DNA from 4 places in the Clostridium sp. LIBA-8841 genome. Region 1 is predicted to be linked to each of the others. Evidence: riboswitches for the same ligand, from Rfam matches in the RefSeq annotation. Region 1 holds a riboswitch; each other region holds the start of a gene.
The links. A riboswitch is a leader RNA that binds a small molecule or an ion and turns the genes downstream of it on or off. The one in region 1 is predicted to bind S-adenosylmethionine.
Positions count from the first base shown of each region.

Region 2: it holds a riboswitch for S-adenosylmethionine, as region 1 does, so the genes downstream of both, metK (methionine adenosyltransferase) here and metF (methylenetetrahydrofolate reductase [NAD(P)H]) in region 1, are expected to answer to the same signal.
Region 3: it holds a riboswitch for S-adenosylmethionine, as region 1 does, so the genes downstream of both, AC2A4K_RS15260 (Na+/H+ antiporter NhaC family protein) here and metF (methylenetetrahydrofolate reductase [NAD(P)H]) in region 1, are expected to answer to the same signal.
Region 4: it holds a riboswitch for S-adenosylmethionine, as region 1 does, so the genes downstream of both, AC2A4K_RS16780 (O-acetylhomoserine aminocarboxypropyltransferase/cysteine synthase family protein) here and metF (methylenetetrahydrofolate reductase [NAD(P)H]) in region 1, are expected to answer to the same signal.

Region 1 covers NZ_CM173488.1:2,382,427-2,386,641, reverse strand. Annotated here, with positions in the region: gene AC2A4K_RS10330 (alanine/glycine:cation symporter family protein) at 1-487, shown strand, start outside; gene AC2A4K_RS10325 (lysophospholipid acyltransferase family protein) at 532-1,260, opposite strand; SAM riboswitch class I at 1,420-1,532, shown strand; gene metF (methylenetetrahydrofolate reductase [NAD(P)H]) at 1,610-2,494, shown strand; gene AC2A4K_RS10315 (vitamin B12 dependent-methionine synthase activation domain-containing protein) at 2,517-3,188, shown strand; gene AC2A4K_RS10310 (homocysteine S-methyltransferase family protein) at 3,181-4,215, shown strand, end outside.
Region 2 covers NZ_CM173488.1:3,287,770-3,291,984, reverse strand. Annotated here, with positions in the region: gene AC2A4K_RS14465 (hypothetical protein) at 1-282, shown strand, start outside; tRNA gene AC2A4K_RS14460 (tRNA-Thr) at 446-521, shown strand; tRNA gene AC2A4K_RS14455 (tRNA-Tyr) at 527-612, shown strand; tRNA gene AC2A4K_RS14450 (tRNA-Val) at 617-692, shown strand; tRNA gene AC2A4K_RS14445 (tRNA-Thr) at 710-785, shown strand; tRNA gene AC2A4K_RS14440 (tRNA-Tyr) at 791-876, shown strand; tRNA gene AC2A4K_RS14435 (tRNA-Thr) at 907-982, shown strand; tRNA gene AC2A4K_RS14430 (tRNA-Tyr) at 988-1,073, shown strand; SAM riboswitch class I at 1,150-1,256, shown strand; gene metK (methionine adenosyltransferase) at 1,491-2,666, shown strand; gene nagA (N-acetylglucosamine-6-phosphate deacetylase) at 2,888-4,024, opposite strand; gene recD2 (SF1B family DNA helicase RecD2) at 4,161-4,215, shown strand, end outside.
Region 3 covers NZ_CM173488.1:3,441,481-3,445,695, forward strand. Annotated here, with positions in the region: gene ispF (2-C-methyl-D-erythritol 2,4-cyclodiphosphate synthase) at 1-338, shown strand, start outside; gene AC2A4K_RS15260 (Na+/H+ antiporter NhaC family protein) at 473-1,786, opposite strand; SAM riboswitch class I at 1,888-2,052, opposite strand; gene AC2A4K_RS15265 (pyridoxamine kinase) at 2,129-2,971, opposite strand; tRNA gene AC2A4K_RS15270 (tRNA-Lys) at 3,106-3,181, opposite strand; tRNA gene AC2A4K_RS15275 (tRNA-Gly) at 3,226-3,299, opposite strand; tRNA gene AC2A4K_RS15280 (tRNA-Gln) at 3,370-3,444, opposite strand; tRNA gene AC2A4K_RS15285 (tRNA-Arg) at 3,448-3,524, opposite strand; gene AC2A4K_RS15290 (hypothetical protein) at 3,626-4,215, opposite strand, start outside.
Region 4 covers NZ_CM173488.1:3,757,385-3,761,599, forward strand. Annotated here, with positions in the region: gene AC2A4K_RS16775 (homoserine O-acetyltransferase/O-succinyltransferase family protein) at 1-708, opposite strand, end outside; gene AC2A4K_RS16780 (O-acetylhomoserine aminocarboxypropyltransferase/cysteine synthase family protein) at 709-1,995, opposite strand; SAM riboswitch class I at 2,133-2,242, opposite strand; gene AC2A4K_RS16785 (staygreen family protein) at 2,334-3,116, opposite strand; gene AC2A4K_RS16790 (sugar O-acetyltransferase) at 3,249-3,842, shown strand; gene msrA (peptide-methionine (S)-S-oxide reductase MsrA) at 4,176-4,215, shown strand, end outside.

The DNA.
Region 1 (4,215 bases):
TATTTCTATGACTGGTACATTTTTTGATACAATTCTTATTTGTACAATGACAGGTATAGTTATAATTCTTACAGGTGCTTATACAGGAAATTTAGAAGGTGCCGCCCTTACAACGCAAGCTTTTGAAATGGGTCTTCCTATTAGTAATATAGGAACATATATAGTTAATATAGGACTTATATTCTTTGCTTTCACAACAATATTAGGATGGAATTATTACGGGGAAAGATGTGTTGAGTATTTATTTGGAATAAAAGCAATAAAACCATATAGAATATTATATATACTTCTTGTTGCTGCAGGATCATTCTTACCATTAACATTGATATTTATAATAGCTGATATTGTTAATGGATTAATGGCAATTCCAAACCTTATAGGTATTATTGGATTAAGAAAAGTAGTTATAGAAGAAACAGAAGAATTCTTTAAAGAAAAAGCTCTTAATAAGAAGAGTGTTGAATTAGAAGGAACTGTTTTAAATTGATATAAATAAAAAAATCCATGAGTAAATTTTACTCATGGATTTTTTTATCTTCCTTCATTAGGAAGTTTGCTTCTAACGATATTTTCAACTTTTTCAGGAAGCTCTGCAATTTCTTCCTTAGTAAGTTTATCAGTATAAACTGGTGGGTGAATATAAAGATTTACTTCACCAGGTTTTATAAAATAATGATTTCCTTCCATTATTTTATATGTTCCATCAATTGTAAAAGGCACTATAGGAACTTTTGATTTAGTAGCTAATTTAAAACTACCTGCTTTAAATTCTCCTAGTTTACTACAATGACTTCTTGTTCCTTCAGGAAAAACAACCATTGAATATCCTTCTTTTAATTGCTTAATTCCTTGTAAAATACCAGCCATGGCTTTTTTAGGATGATCTCTATCAATAAATATAGCTTTTGAAAGTAGTATCCAATCTTTTAGTATAGGCATTTTTTCAAGTTCTTTTTTTGCTATGAATCCTTTTGGTCTATCAATAGAATACATGACAACAGGAATGTCCATATTACTTTGATGGTTACCAACAAAAAGAACAGGTCCTTCAGGAATATTTTCTAAGCCTTCAACGTTAACTTTTATTCCGGCATCTTTAAGAAAAGTATGAGCTATCCTTCTACTACATTGATAGATATATTCATCTCTTTCTTCAAGCTTACCTTCCTCTTCCATTTTATTTATTTTTTTTATATCAGATAAGGATTTTATTAATGTCCAGGCATATCCTTTTCCATACCAATATATAGATCTAAACATATATTTCGCCCCTTTAATATTACTAGTACTAAGTAATATTATAACAGTTTTAAAAAAATATCAAATATGTAGTGTGTTTTACAAATTATAATAATAAAAAAAACTTATATATTTACTATTTTATTTTTATATACTATAATTTACCAAAACAGAATATTATTCTTATCAAGAGAGGTGGAGGGACTGGCCCTGTGAAGCCCAGCAACCTATAGTATAAATAAATTTTATTCTATAACGGTGCTAAATCCTGCAGGTTTACTGAAAGATAAGTTTTGAAGTTGAGAAAATTAGAGATTTTATGCCTAAAGGATTATTTCCTTTAGGCTTTTTTATTTTTAGGAGGGATTTTATGAATATTAAAGAATTATTTGATAAAAAAGAATTTGTGTTTTCATTTGAGGTTTTTCCTCCAAAGGAAAGTACTCCAATAGAAAATATATACAGAACTTTAGAAGAGATACAGGAATTAAAACCAGATTTTATAAGTGTGACTTATGGAGCAGGTGGAAATTTTGTAAGTAATAGAACAATAGAATTATCATCAATAATAAAAAATAAATACAATTTAGAAACTTTAGCACATTTAACTTGTATAGGAGCAGAAAAAAAAGATATAGAGAAAACTTTGAGCATATTAAAAAGTAAAGGAGTAGAGAATGTATTAGCTTTAAGAGGAGATAAAAGAGAAAATATTATATCGGAATATAATTCTTCCATAGATTTAATAAAACATATTGGAAAATATAAAGATATAAATATTGCAGGAGCTTGTTATCCAGAAATTCATCCAGAAGCCATTAACAAAGATAAGGATTTAGAATTTTTAAAAAGAAAAGTAGATGCTGGAGCTAATCACTTAATATCTCAATTATTTTTTGATAATGATATATTTTTTGATTTTCTAGAATCCTGTGAAAAGAAAGGAATAGATGTACCAATTCAGGCTGGAATAATGCCTGTAGTTAATAAAAAACAAATAGAGAGGATATTATCTCTTTGTAGGGCAACATTCCCTAAAAAATTTATGAAAATAGTAAATAAGTATGAGCATGATAAGGAAGCTTTAAGAGATGCTGGAATAGCATATGCAAATGAGCAAATAATAGATTTAATCTCTAGCGGGGTAAGAGGTGTGCATTTATATACAATGAATAATTCATATGTAGCAAAGAATATAGTAAGTGGAACTAAAAATATTATTAATTCAGTAAATAGAAAGGAAAAAATATCTTAAAAGGAGAAAGAATTATATAAATATGAAAATTACTAATATAGATAAAAAAGAAGTGCTTAGATATTTAGGTGTAAAAGGAAATGAAGAAGATTTTGAACTTATAGATAAATGCATCGAAGAATGCAAGGAAATAGCTGATTATAGAGTAACCTATAGAGAATATGGTTTAGAAGAGTATAAAGATAATTTAAAAATATTAGGAACTGAAAAAATTTTAAAGGGAGTATCTATAAAGAGACATTTAAAAGGGTGCTATAAGGTGATTTTACTAGGAGTTACCTTAGGATATGAGATAGAAAGGGCTATAAATAAGTATGAGAAGATAGATTTGTTAAAAGCTCTCGTATTAGATGCCTGTGCTACTGCTGCCATAGAGGAAGTCTGTGATGAAATTGAAGAGGCTATAAAGGAAAAGGTTGAAAGTAAAAATGAGTTTATAAGAGAAAGATTTAGTCCAGGGTATGGAGATTTTTCAATAGAATTTCAAAAGGATTTTTTAGAGTTAATAGATGGGCAAAAAGCAATAGGTTTAAATTTAACAGAGAGTAATATTTTAATACCTAGAAAATCAGTTACAGCAATAATAGGAATAAGTAAATGTAGAAATAATCAAGCTTCCATAAGAAGTTGTGATCAATGTAGTTTTTATACAAAGTGCAATTATAGGAAAGGCGGTAAGAGATGTTATGATTAAGATTTTTGATGGGGCTATGGGGACTATGCTTCAAAAGTTAGGATTGAAGCTTGGGGAGAATCCAGAAGTTTTTAATATATATAATGAAGATATTATATATGAAGTTCATAAAAGATATATAGAGGCAGGAGCAAACTTTATAACTACTAATACTTTTGGAGCAAATAGAAAAAAATTAAGAAATACAGATTTTAAAGTAGAAGAAATTATAACAAAAGCTTTAGAAATAGCAAAGAGAGCTAGAGAGGGAAATGAAGTGAAAATAGCCTTAGATATAGGTCCTATAGGAGAACTTTTAGAGCCTATGGGAACTCTAAGTTTTGATGAAGCTTATGATATATTTAAGGAACAGGTTATAGTTGGAGTAAAAAATGGAGCAGATATTATACTTATAGAGACAATGAGTGATTTATATGAAGCTAAGGCAGCTATTTTAGCAGCAAAAGAAAATTCTAACTTGCCTGTATTTTGTACTATGAGTTTTGAAAAAAATGAGAGAACTTTTACAGGATGTATTCCAGAGAGTATGGCTATGACATTAGAAGGATTAGGAGTTGATGCTTTAGGTGTTAATTGTTCTTTAGGACCTAGAGAAATGGAATCAATAATAAAAAGAATAGTAAAATCAACTAACAAGGATGTAATAGTACAGGCTAATGCAGGAATGCCTAGTATAGATGGAGATAGGACAAGTTATGAAGTTGATAAATATGAATTCGGTGAATATGGAGAAAAATTTGTTTCTCTAGGTGTTAATTATATTGGTGGATGTTGTGGGACAACTCCTGAATATATAGAGGAATTATCGAAAAGATTAAAAAAGAAAGAAAGTATAAAAAGAGATAAAGTTAGTCTAACAGGTGTATGTACGCCTTCACTTACTATAAGTGGAAGAGGAGTTTCTGTAATTGGAGAGAGAATAAATCCTACTGGGAAAAAAAGATTTAAAGAGGCTTTAAAAAATAATGATATAGATTATATTGTGAAACAGGGGATTGAACAGGTTGAAGCTGGAGCAAATATTTTA
Region 2 (4,215 bases), 910 kb from region 1:
TCTTTGGAAGAAGAAAGCAAAGAGGTCTTTAGGATGGATAAATATTCAATTCCGAAAAAAATAGCAAAATCAGATAAGCTTAAATTGATGTCTATAGCTAAAAATTTATCTATATTAGATTATGGAATATTATTAGAGCATATTAAAAGAAGTGATGAGCTAGATGCTGCAGTTGATATATTTAGAATTTTAAAGGATAGATTAGAGGAGAATGAGTACAAGGAAATGAAAGATATATTGAGTCCATACATAAATATTGAGTTGATTGAAGAAAATATATAATTAAAAAAGAAGTAAACAAAAGATATATAGAGAAAATTCGAAATAACTTAACATAATTATCAAAAATGGGCTAAAATTGAGTTTGAAATAAAAAGCGTAACAATATATACTAAATCTTGTCGATTGGCGGTGAGTCAAACCGACAAAGAAAAATAATAAATATGCTGGTGTGGCTCAATTGGCAGAGCAGCTGACTTGTAATCAGCAGGTTATCGGTTCAAGTCCGATCATCAGCTCCATAAGTGGTGGAATTCCCGAGTGGCCAAAGGGGGCAGACTGTAAATCTGTTGTCGGACGACTTCGAAGGTTCGAATCCTTCTTCCACCACCAATAAGGTCGCATAGCTCAGCTGGGAGAGCACCTGCCTTACAAGCAGGGGGTCACAGGTTCGATCCCTGTTGCGACCACCATTAAAAATAATAAATATGCTGGTGTGGCTCAATTGGCAGAGCAGCTGACTTGTAATCAGCAGGTTATCAGTTCAAGTCTGATCATCAGCTCCATAAGTGGTGGAATTCCCGAGTGGCCAAAGGGGGCAGACTGTAAATCTGTTGTCGGACGACTTCGAAGGTTCGAATCCTTCTTCCACCACCATTTATTTAAAAGAAAACAAAATATTAATATGCTGGTGTGGCTCAATTGGCAGAGCAGCTGACTTGTAATCAGCAGGTTATCAGTTCAAGTCTGATCATCAGCTCCATATGTGGTGGAATTCCCGAGTGGCCAAAGGGGGCAGACTGTAAATCTGTTGTCGGACGACTTCGAAGGTTCGAATCCTTCTTCCACCACCAGCAAGAGACACTTGGAAATAGTGTCTCTTTGTTTAAAATAATATCTCAATAAAATAGAATATTTAGTATTTATATACTCTTATCCAGAGAGGTGGAGGGAAAAAGGCCCTATGAAACCCGGCAACCAGTGAGAAATCACCACGGTGCCAATTCCGGTAAAGAATTTTCTTTACAAGATGAGAGAAGATAAATTTAGTGTATAACTAGAATCTCTTCTTAAATCTTTTAAAGATTTAGAAGAGATTTTTTTGTTAATAAAATATATCTTAAAAGCGCGCATTAAGATATGTAATTTTTAAAATGAAAAAACTAAAGATATTATTTTATATAGTTGGAAAGAATAATTTAATAAATAATTAAAAAATGAAAGGGGTGAATCGGCTATCTTATTTAGCATAGTAAGATAGCATTATAGCCATGAGAAGATTATTTACATCAGAATCAGTTACTGAAGGACATCCAGATAAAATATGTGACCAAATTTCAGATGCAGTTTTAGACGCTATATTTGAAAAAGATCCAAATGCAAGAGTTGCTTGCGAAACAGCTGTTACTACAGGATTAGTAATGGTAATGGGAGAAATAACAACTAATTGTTATGTTGATATTCCTAAAATAGCTAGAGAAACTATCAAAAATATAGGTTATGATAGAGCTAAATATGGTTTTGACTGTGAAACTTGTTCAGTTATGACTACAATTGATGAGCAATCATCAGACATAGCTATGGGAGTTGATGAAGCTCTAGAATCAAGAGCAGGAGAAAAAATTGACATAGATGCAGTTGGAGCTGGAGATCAAGGAATGATGTTTGGTTTTGCTACTAATGAAACTGAAGAATTTATGCCAGCACCAATAGCTATGGCTCATAGATTATCAAGAAGATTAACAGAAGTAAGAAAGAACGGAACTTTACCTTATTTAAGACCAGACGGAAAAACACAAGTTACTGTTGAGTACGAAAATGATAAACCTGTTAGAATAGATGCTATAGTAATTTCAACACAACATGGTCCAGAAATATCTCAAGAGCAAATTCAAGCTGATTTAATGGAACATGTTATAAAAGCTGTTATACCAGCAGAATTATTAGATGAAAACACTAAATATTACATAAATCCAACAGGAAGATTTGTTATTGGTGGACCTCAAGGAGATTCAGGATTAACAGGAAGAAAAATTATAGTTGATACTTATGGTGGATATGGAAGACACGGTGGTGGTGCTTTCTCAGGAAAAGATCCAACTAAGGTTGATAGATCAGCTGCATATGCTGCTAGATGGGTAGCTAAAAACTTAGTAGCTGCAGGTATTGCAGATAAGTTAGAAGTTCAAGTTGCTTATGCTATCGGTGTTGCTAGACCAGTATCAATCATAGTAGATACTTTTGGAACTGGAAAAATATCAGATGAAGAAATAGTTAATATAATAAATAAGGTATTTGATTTAAGACCAGGTGCTATAATAAGAGACCTAGAATTAAGAAGACCTATATACAAACAAACAGCAGCTTATGGACACTTTGGAAGAACAGATTTAGATCTTCCATGGGAAAAGTTAGATAAAGTTGAAGAGATAAAAAAACATCTTTAAGATAAATAGAGTTAAAGTTCAGAAGTTTATATTCTTCTGAACTTTAACTTTTTTATGTTGATCTAAGCAGGAAGAGATAGCTTAAAATCAACCTTTACTTAAAACAGAGCCTAATATTATTTTGATTATTAAATTAATGTTTTATGAAGTTAGATGATAGTTAATATGGTTTATAAATAAAAAAATACTTTGGATTAATCCAAAGTATTTTTTTATTTATATTAAGCTTTATGAACTAGTTTTCCATTAACTATTACATATTTTATGTTTATATCTTCATCAAAGATAATTAAATCAGCATCATAGCCTTCTTTAATTAATCCTTTTCTATCTTCAACTTTACAATGTCTAGCCCCATTATAAGTAGCCATTTTTATAACTTCATAAAGTGGGTATTTTGTATTGTTAAATACATTTTTAACAGCTACATCTAAAGTTAAAACTGAACCAGCTAAAGAACCAGTTAATAATCTAGCAGCTCCATTTTTAACCTCAACATCTTGACCACCTAATGAGTATCTTCCATCTGGCATACAACAAGCCATCATAGCATCAGTTATTAATAAGACTTTATCTGGTGTTTTTTGGTTATAAGCTACTCTTAAGCTTGGGAATGAAATGTGAATACCATCAGAAATTGTTTCTGTAGTTATATCGCTATCAAACACAGCACCTACAACACCTGGTTCTCTATGAGTAAATGGAGTCATAGCATTGAAAAGGTGAGTAGAGTGAGAACAACCACATCTTATACCTTCCATAGCTTCTTCGTAAGTAGCTTTAGTGTGTCCCATTGAAACAACTATTCCTTTTTCGCTTAAGAATTTAGTAAGTTCTTTAGCCCCATCTACTTCTGGAGCAAGAGTTATTGAAACAACATCATCTTCAAAAGCTCCAACTAATTTATAGAAGTTTTCTTTTGATGGAGGTATTAAGAAATCAGGATTTTGAGCTCCTATAGCACTTGGACTTATGAAAGGTCCTTCAAGGTGAGCTCCTAAAACATTTGCTCCATCAGTTCCTTCAACTTTAGCTTGGTGTATAGCTCCCATTGATTTTAAAACATCTTCAGCAGCTACCGTCATTGTTGTTGGTGTGAATGAAGTAGTACCATGCTTAACTATTACTTTTGAAATTTCATTAATAGCTTCATAAGTACCATCCATAGTATCGTGTCCACCAGCTCCATGTATATGAACATCTATAAATCCAGGAGATACATAAAGTCCTTGTCCATCTAGTATTTCACAATTAGTTTCTTCTTTCGGGTTTATAGCTTTGATTTTTCCGTTTTCTACTAGTATATTTCCAGGTTCAATCCTATCTAAATATACTATATTACAATTTTTTATTAACATACGAATCACCTTCCTCATAATAATCTTAAGATTTAAATTTGACTAAGTCAACAAAATCAGCTTCATGATTTAAAATTAATAATTGTGATATAATTAATAGTAATAACAATTTAAGAGAAACCTTTTAGGAGGTAATATGGAAGCATTAAATGGAATAGTTGAAAGTATAGTATTTAAAAGCTCTGATACAG
Region 3 (4,215 bases), 1.1 Mb from region 1:
TGGATTCGCTTTTAGGTGCTGCAGCTTTAGGTGATATAGGTAAGCATTTCCCAGATACTGATCCTAAATATAAAGGGGCAGATAGCATAAGGCTTCTTGAATTCGTTGGTGAACTTATATATAAAAATAACTATAAAATATCCAATATAGATGCAACAATAATAGCTCAGAAACCTAAAATGGCTCCTCATATACCTACAATGAGAGAAAATATAGCAAAAGCGTTAAATATAAATTTAGACCAAATAAATGTTAAAGCAACAACTGAAGAGGGTCTTGGCTTTACTGGCTCAGGTAAAGGAATTTCTTCTCAAAGTATCTGTCTTTTAATGAAATAAAAAAAGAGTATATAACTTCCTTAACATTGGAAGGTATATACTCTTTTTATAACTTATAAAATCCAACTTTATACTACATTTCTTTAAATCCGATATCTAAAATCCCCTTTTTAGTGCTTATTGCTTTTTATAGTTTATTGAGTTACTGCAACATCTAATTCTTCACTTGTTTCAGTATTCTCTTTCTTTTGGAAAAATGCTATAAATATTATTGCACTTATTCCCATTAAATATGGATAAAATAAGAATTTCATTATTTCAAATGAACTTAATCCTGTTAAAGCTGCTGCTGACATTAACTGTGCTCCATATGGGATTATTCCCTGAACTGCACAAGAAAACATATCTAATATTCCTGCAACTCTCTTTGAATCTAAATTATATTTATTTGAAATATCCTTTGCTAAAGGTCCAACTGTAACAATAGCAATTGTGTTATTTGCAGTACATGCATCAATTAAACTTACTAATAATCCAATACCAAATTCAGCCCCTCTTTTGCCATTGATTCTTTTAGTAACTAAATTTAATACATAATCTATACCGCCATTTTCTTTTATAATCTCAACAATTCCTCCAATTATTATTGAAATTAATATAAGTTCACTCATTCCAGCAACTCCAGCTGATATAGAATCAAAGAATGCTTTTAAATCCATAGCCCCAGTAAAGAATCCGATTCCTCCAGCTAAAATTATTCCACCTGATAATATAGCAATTACATTTCCCCCCATTAATGCTGCTATTAAAATTCCTAGGTATGGAATAACTTTTATTAAATTATAGTCATATTGTCCTACAGAAGCATTAGAACCACTTCCTAAGAATGTATATAATATAATTACTAAAATAGCTGATGGTAATATAACCTTAAAGTTTATTCTAAATTTATCTCTCATTTCACAACCTTGAGTTTTTGTTGCTGCTATTGTTGTATCAGAAATCATTGATAGGTTGTCTCCAAACATAGCTCCACCTACTACTGCCCCAACTATAAGAGGTAATGCTATATTAGTTTTTTCTGCAATTCCCATAGCTATTGGTACTATGGCAGCTATTGTTCCCATTGATGTTCCTAATGATATAGCTATAAATGATGATATTATAAATATTCCTGCTATTAATATGTTTTTAGGTAATATTGTTAAACCTAAGTTTACTGTTGATTCTACTGCTCCCATGTTTTTAGCCACTTCTGCGAAAGCACCTGCTAATATAAAAATTAAACACATTAAGATTATATTGCTATTTCCTGCTCCCTTACAGAATATCTCTATGTTCTTCTCAATCCCTCTTTTTCTGTTCATAAATATTCCGACTAATGCGGCTATTATCCCAGGAACTAAAATAGAAACCGAGTAGAAATCTTTCATTACTATTGAAGTTCCTAAATAGATTGATACAAAAATTATTAATGGTAATAATGCTGAAAACTTTCCTTCTTTCATTTTCTCTCCTCCTAATCTATTTAATAAACCTATCTTATTTATCCTACAAAATAAAAAAACTTCTATCCCAGGATAGAAGTTATTATTCTTACAGATTCTCTTTCTTATCTCTCAGTTTCTACCGCAGGATTTAGCACCGCTATAAATCTTTGCACATGAAATTATTACTGACTTTTATTATTTTAAAATCAGTATTGTTTTAACCGCAAAGAATTACCGGTTGCTGGGTTTCACAGGGCCAGTCCCTCCACCTCTCTTGATAAGATTTATTAAATTTTATTTTTTTTAATACTAACACGCCAAAATTACTTTGTCAATTTAATTTATATTGTTTTTAATAATTTATTTACTTACTAATTTATATAACAAACTTTCAAGCAATATTCCTTCATTAGGTGGATAATCAAATTTTTCACTATATTCTATTGCCTCTGCTATAAAGTTGCATGCTTTTTCTAAAGCTTTTTCATCACATTCGCCTCTTAGTATCCATCCTATTAACAAGGATGCAAAGGCATCTCCAGTTCCACAATAAAATGCATTTATTTTTTTATGAGAATAATTGTAGAACATCTTTTCCTGTTTATCATACAGCACAGTATCAATATATTCATTTCCCTTTGAACTTGGTACACTTGTTATTATACTTATTTTAGGTCCTAAGTTTCCCAAGGAAATTAAATACTCCTTAATCTCCTCTTCAGTTAAGTTTTCTTTATAGTCTTTTCCTAAAAGTAAAGTAGCTTCTGTAATATTAGGAGTTATTATATCAGCATTCTTAATCAAAACTCTCATCTCTTCAATCATTTTTTCACTCATGCCATCATATAGCTTACCATTATCAGCCATAACTGGATCTATAACAACTAAAGTATCTTCTTCTTTAAATTCTTTTATAAAGTCCTCTACAAATTTAACTTGATTAGGATCTGCTAAATATCCACTATAAATACATTGAAAACCTAAGTTAAGCTTTTTCCAATGCTCCTTAGTTTCATATATAAAATCACTTAAATCTCTAATTGCAGGTTTTCCAAATCCATCTGTATGTGTTGATAAAACCGCAGTTGGAAGTGGACATACTTGATTACCCATTGAAGATAATATAGGAATTATTGTCGCTAAAGCTGCTCTTCCATAACATGAAATATCATGTATAGCAGCAATTTTATTCATAGATTTCATTTTTATCTCCCTTCAAAAATCCGCTCTAAAATATATATTTCTCATTACACAGTATTATATTAATTAATTTTTCTTATATCAAATGTACCGATATATTTTAAAATAAAAAAAGCATCGCCTTAGTAAGCGATGCTTGGTGCACCATCAGGGATTCGAACCCTGGACTCCCTGATTAAGAGTCAGGTGCTCTACCAACTGAGCTAATGGTGCATATTGCATTTTTTAAGAGAATTTTACAGTAAAACCTTAAAAAATGGAGCGGGTACCGGGAATCGAACCCGGGTATCCAGCTTGGAAGGCTGGTGTTCTACCATTGAACTACACCCGCTTGGTATGTTTATATGTTAACATAATATTAACATGTTGTCAAGTATTTTTTGATTTATTATTCAAAAAAATGGCTGGGATAGCAGGATTTGAACCTGCGAATGACGGAGTCAAAGTCCGTTGCCTTACCGCTTGGCGATATCCCAACATGGTGTACCTTAAGGGATTCGAACCCCTGACCCACGGCTTAGAAGGCCGTTGCTCTATCCAGCTGAGCTAAAGATACAAACTTGAATCAACAAAAATTATTATACATAATCATTTAAAAATTGTCAACATTTTTTTGAATTTATTTTATATTTTTATTAATACTAAGCGAATTTAATTTTAAACAATATCTTCCAAGTACTTAAATAACACAGTTTTAAATTTTTCTCCATCCTCTTTATTTTTATCAGCATTTTTACAAACTCTATACCATTCTTCTGTAGTCATTCCTATAGTTTTTTCATAACAATCTTCACAATCAGTTTGTAAGTTAGTTTCAACAACAAACTTACCTAATTCTTCAGCATTATTGAAGACTTTTAAGTATAAAAACTCATCTTTATCTCCAATCCAATTGTTATTAAATCTACTACAGAATATTTTTAATTTTCTCATTCCATTTTCAGCATTAAATCCATTTAACTTTCTTAATGCTAAAATATCATTTTTCATTTTCTCTCTATCTTCTTCTGTTGCTTTACTCTTTACTATAGAGATAATTTTTTCTACATCATTTGATGGAATTTGTGTTACTAATTTTCTTTTTCCTTCAACCCATTTATAATAAGCCTCTGGCATAAAGACATATTGTATAAACTGTATGAGGCTATTAAAATCAGGTACCATTACCCAAACATTTTGGAATCCAACATGTCTATTAAATATTACATAATGTAGATATTTTGTGTCTTTAGTTATAGGTTCATCTT
Region 4 (4,215 bases), 1.4 Mb from region 1:
TAGCACGTCTTTACCATACTCTAAGTGTCCTAATATATAATAATCATTAGATTTTCCTTTTAAAAAAGTAAATTCCCCTAGTTCATTTTCAGCCAAAACCTGAAGATTTTTATTATTTAAAACATCTTCCTTACTTAAAGTTGAATGTCTTGAATGTGGTGCCTTAAATCCATTTTCTATTCCCTGCAAAATATCTCCTTTTTTAAGTATTTCATGCGAAAAAACTCCGAAGACCTTATTATCTAAAACAACTTTTCTAATTCCATAAAAATAATTTAAAGCTGCCTGTGCTCCCCAGCAAATATATAGAGCTTTCTTCTCATATTTTCTTAAGTAATCAAAAATTTCAATTAGCTCTTTAATGTATGAAACCTCACTAAACTCCAACTTCTCCAAAGGAGCTCCAGTTATAATCATTCCATCTAATCTATCCTTAATCTCATTAAAAGTTCTATAATTTTTCTCTAAATACTCTTTAGAGGTATGTTTTGATTTATGTGATTCTAATCTTATAAAATCAATATCTAAATCTTCTCCACATTTATATAGGATATTTAATATATGAACCTCAGTTTCTCCTTTAATTGGCATTAAATTTAAAACACCTATTCTTTTCCTTTTCTTTTTGCACTCCTTCTGAGAGAATATCTCATTAAGTCCTAATATTTTTATCCCCTCAAGTTCCAATGATTTAAAAAATAAACCCATTTATTCATCACCTAATTTACTAAAAGCTTGTTCAAAATCTTTTATTATATCTTCTATTCCTTCTATTCCTACAGAAACCCTAATTAAATCTTCAGTTACTCCAGCTTTTATTAAATCCTCTGAAGAAAGTTGTCTGTGTGTTGTACTAGCTGGATGTAAAAGAGTAGTTCTAACATCTCCTAAGTGAACTACCAACTGAGCTAACTGTAAGTTATCTATAAACTTCTTAGCAGCCTCTCTTCCTCCTCTTATTCCAAAAGATAAAAGTCCAGAAGCACCCTTTGTAAAGTATTCTCTAGCTAGCTCATAATCTTTATGAGATTCTAAAAGAGGATAGTCAACCCAAGTTACATTTTCATTTTTTTCTAAAAATCTAGCTAATGTTAAAGCATTTGAACTATGTCTTTCCATTCTAAGATGTAATGTTTCTAAACCTATATTAGTTAGATAAGCATTAAATGGACTTGTTGTGCATCCTAAATCTCTAAGCAAAGTAACTCTAAGCTTAGTTATATAAGCTGCCTCCCCAAAAGTTTCAACATACTTAAGTCCATGATAACTTTCATCTGGTTCAACTAAACATGAAAACTTTCCATTATCCCAATTAAAGTTCCCTCCATCAACAATTATTCCGCCAAGAGCTAATGAATGACCATCTGAATACTTACTAGTTGAATGAACAACTATATTAGCTCCATGTTCTAGTGGATTAAATAAGTATGGTGTCGCAACTGTATTATCTACTATTAATGGAATTCCATTTGATTTGGCAACCTTAGAGAATTTTTTCATGTCTAAAATCCTTAAAGATGGATTTCCTAAGCTTTCCCCAATTATAAGCTTAGTATTATCCTTTATGCTTTCTTCTAACTCACCTTCACTACAATCTGGAGATACGAAGGTAGTATCTATTCCTAATTTCTTTAATGTTGTTCCTAAAAGATTAAATGTTCCTCCATAAACCGTTGATAAAACTACTATATGTTCTCCTGCCTTACAAATATTCAAAACTGCTAATAATACTGCAGATTGTCCAGATGATACTGATACTGCACCTACACCAACTTCTAAAGCTAAAAACTTCTCTTCTAAATTGCTAACTGTTGGATTACTTATTCTAGTGTATATATGTCCATCTTCTTTTAAATCAAAAAGATTAGCTACCTGATCACAACTTTCAAACTTATATGATGTACTTTGTACTAATGGCTGAGTCACTGGCTCACCTGATTTAGGATTAAATCCTCCTCTTATACATAATGTGTCCTTACTAAAATTTTTACTCATTTTAAAGCCCCCTCTTTTATTAGCTAGCAATCTTTTATTAATTAAATATCTCCAAAAATAAAAGCTATTCCTCAGTCCTTAAGACAAAGAAATAGCTCTAAATGCATAATAAAAAATCACGCAAATATCTCTACAATCTCTTATCTCTCAGGATTTCTCCTTGCAGGATTTAGCACAATTCTGATCTATGATGATCAGCTGTTGCTAGGCTTCATAGGGCCAGTCCCTCCACCGTTCTTAATAAAAGATATATACTAGTTTTTTTAATTTTAAAACAATTATAATGTATTAAAATTCCATTTACAATATTATTATAAAATTTAAACATTAAATTTTATTTATCTAGGATTTTTAACGCTTATAGTTGTAACTTTATTAGGTGTTACTAAGAATTCAATTATAAGATTATTATATACTGGTTGCATTTCACCAACTTTAACTCCAACATAAATTTTATAATTAAATTCACACTCATTATCTGTTCTACCCTTAATTAGCTCTAGAACTTGTACATCCTTTAAACAATAATACATGTCCTTTTTATATAACTTTACAACCTCTTCCTTGATATATGGATTTAAAAGAGTAACTATAAATTGATTTGTTAGAGGATCTTTATCATTAAAAATACTCTCTTCCATATAAGTCTCTTCCTTATTGTTAGTAGATTCCATTCTAACATTATAATCATTAATGGATCCATAATTTTCAATCTTATTAAACTCTTCATAAGCAGATATGAATCTTACTAGTATTCTACTATTTAATAATTCCTTATGATCTTCTAAGAATTTTCTATCACCATATCTTATTGCTGATAAAGCTAAAGGCAACTCTTTTCTAAAAATCATATTTCTCTTTGCAGCTTCGTCTCTACCTCCCATTCCATCAACATAAACATATACCTTTAAAATAAATCTATCATCTATTCTCTTCCAGTCACCAAAAACCTCATCTCTTTTCATTGAATTTATTTTATCATATGCGTATGTTAATGCTGTTGTTAGAAACAATTCTCCTGTTTCATCACTATGAACTAATGTGTACTTTCTCCCCTCTATTGGTTCTTCATCTTTAATTCCATTCCTAAATTCTAAATTTAACATCTTAGGATTAAACATTATCTAACACCTCAAAAAAATAATATTAGCTATTCACTATATGAATTTTTAACTATATTTATGCCTAAATGGTGAAAAATAACTAGTTTATTGCTAAAATGAACTTGAGAATATACTATGGAGGAATTATATATGATTATGACAGAAAAAGAAAAAATGTTAGCGGGATTACCTTATGATCCTCAAGATAAAGAGTTAACTAAAGGTAGACTTAGAGCAAGAATTTTATTTCAAAAGTTTAACAACTTAGATCTTCCTAATAATGAAGAAGATGCTGATGAAGTATTTAAAGAGAGAAGTAATATTTTAAAAGAGCTATTTGGTTCAACTGGTGAAAGTATATATATAGAACCTAACTTTAAATGTGATTATGGATACAACATATCAGTAGGAGATAATTTCTATGCAAATTTTGATTGTGTTATGCTTGATGTTTGTAAAATTACAATAGGAGAAAACTGTTTCATTGCACCTGGTGTTCATATCTACACAGCAACTCATCCAATAGATCCTATTGAAAGACTAAAATCTGAATTTGGTAAACCTGTAACAATAGGTGATAATGTTTGGATAGGAGGACATGCTACAATAAATCCAGGAGTTACTATAGGAAATAATGTTGTTATAGCATCTGGAGCAGTTGTGACTAAAGATGTCCCTAATAACGTAGTTGTAGGTGGAAATCCAGCTAAAATAATAAAAGAAATTGAGGTTAGCCAAGCTTAAATAAAATAGGTTTTATCAAAATAACTTATTAGAAGTTTTGATACAACCTTTTTCTATTTTAAACCAACTTTGTTTATAACACTTTCTACAGGGTCTTTAACATTCTTTTCATAAGAGGTTTGATTTTCTTTTAACTAAAACTACTTGGTAAAAAGAAAACTCAATAACAGTGCATACTATTAAAATAATTAAAAATAATAAAAAAATGAATATTAATATTATATTATCCTCATATTCATTAACTTAATTTATAATAACATTAACAGGTTTTTACACATTATATAACGGTTATTACTCCTAATTTCAACGAATATTTTATAGAGGTGATTTATTATGAAAAAGATTGTATTAGCAGGTGGTTGTTTTTGGGGTG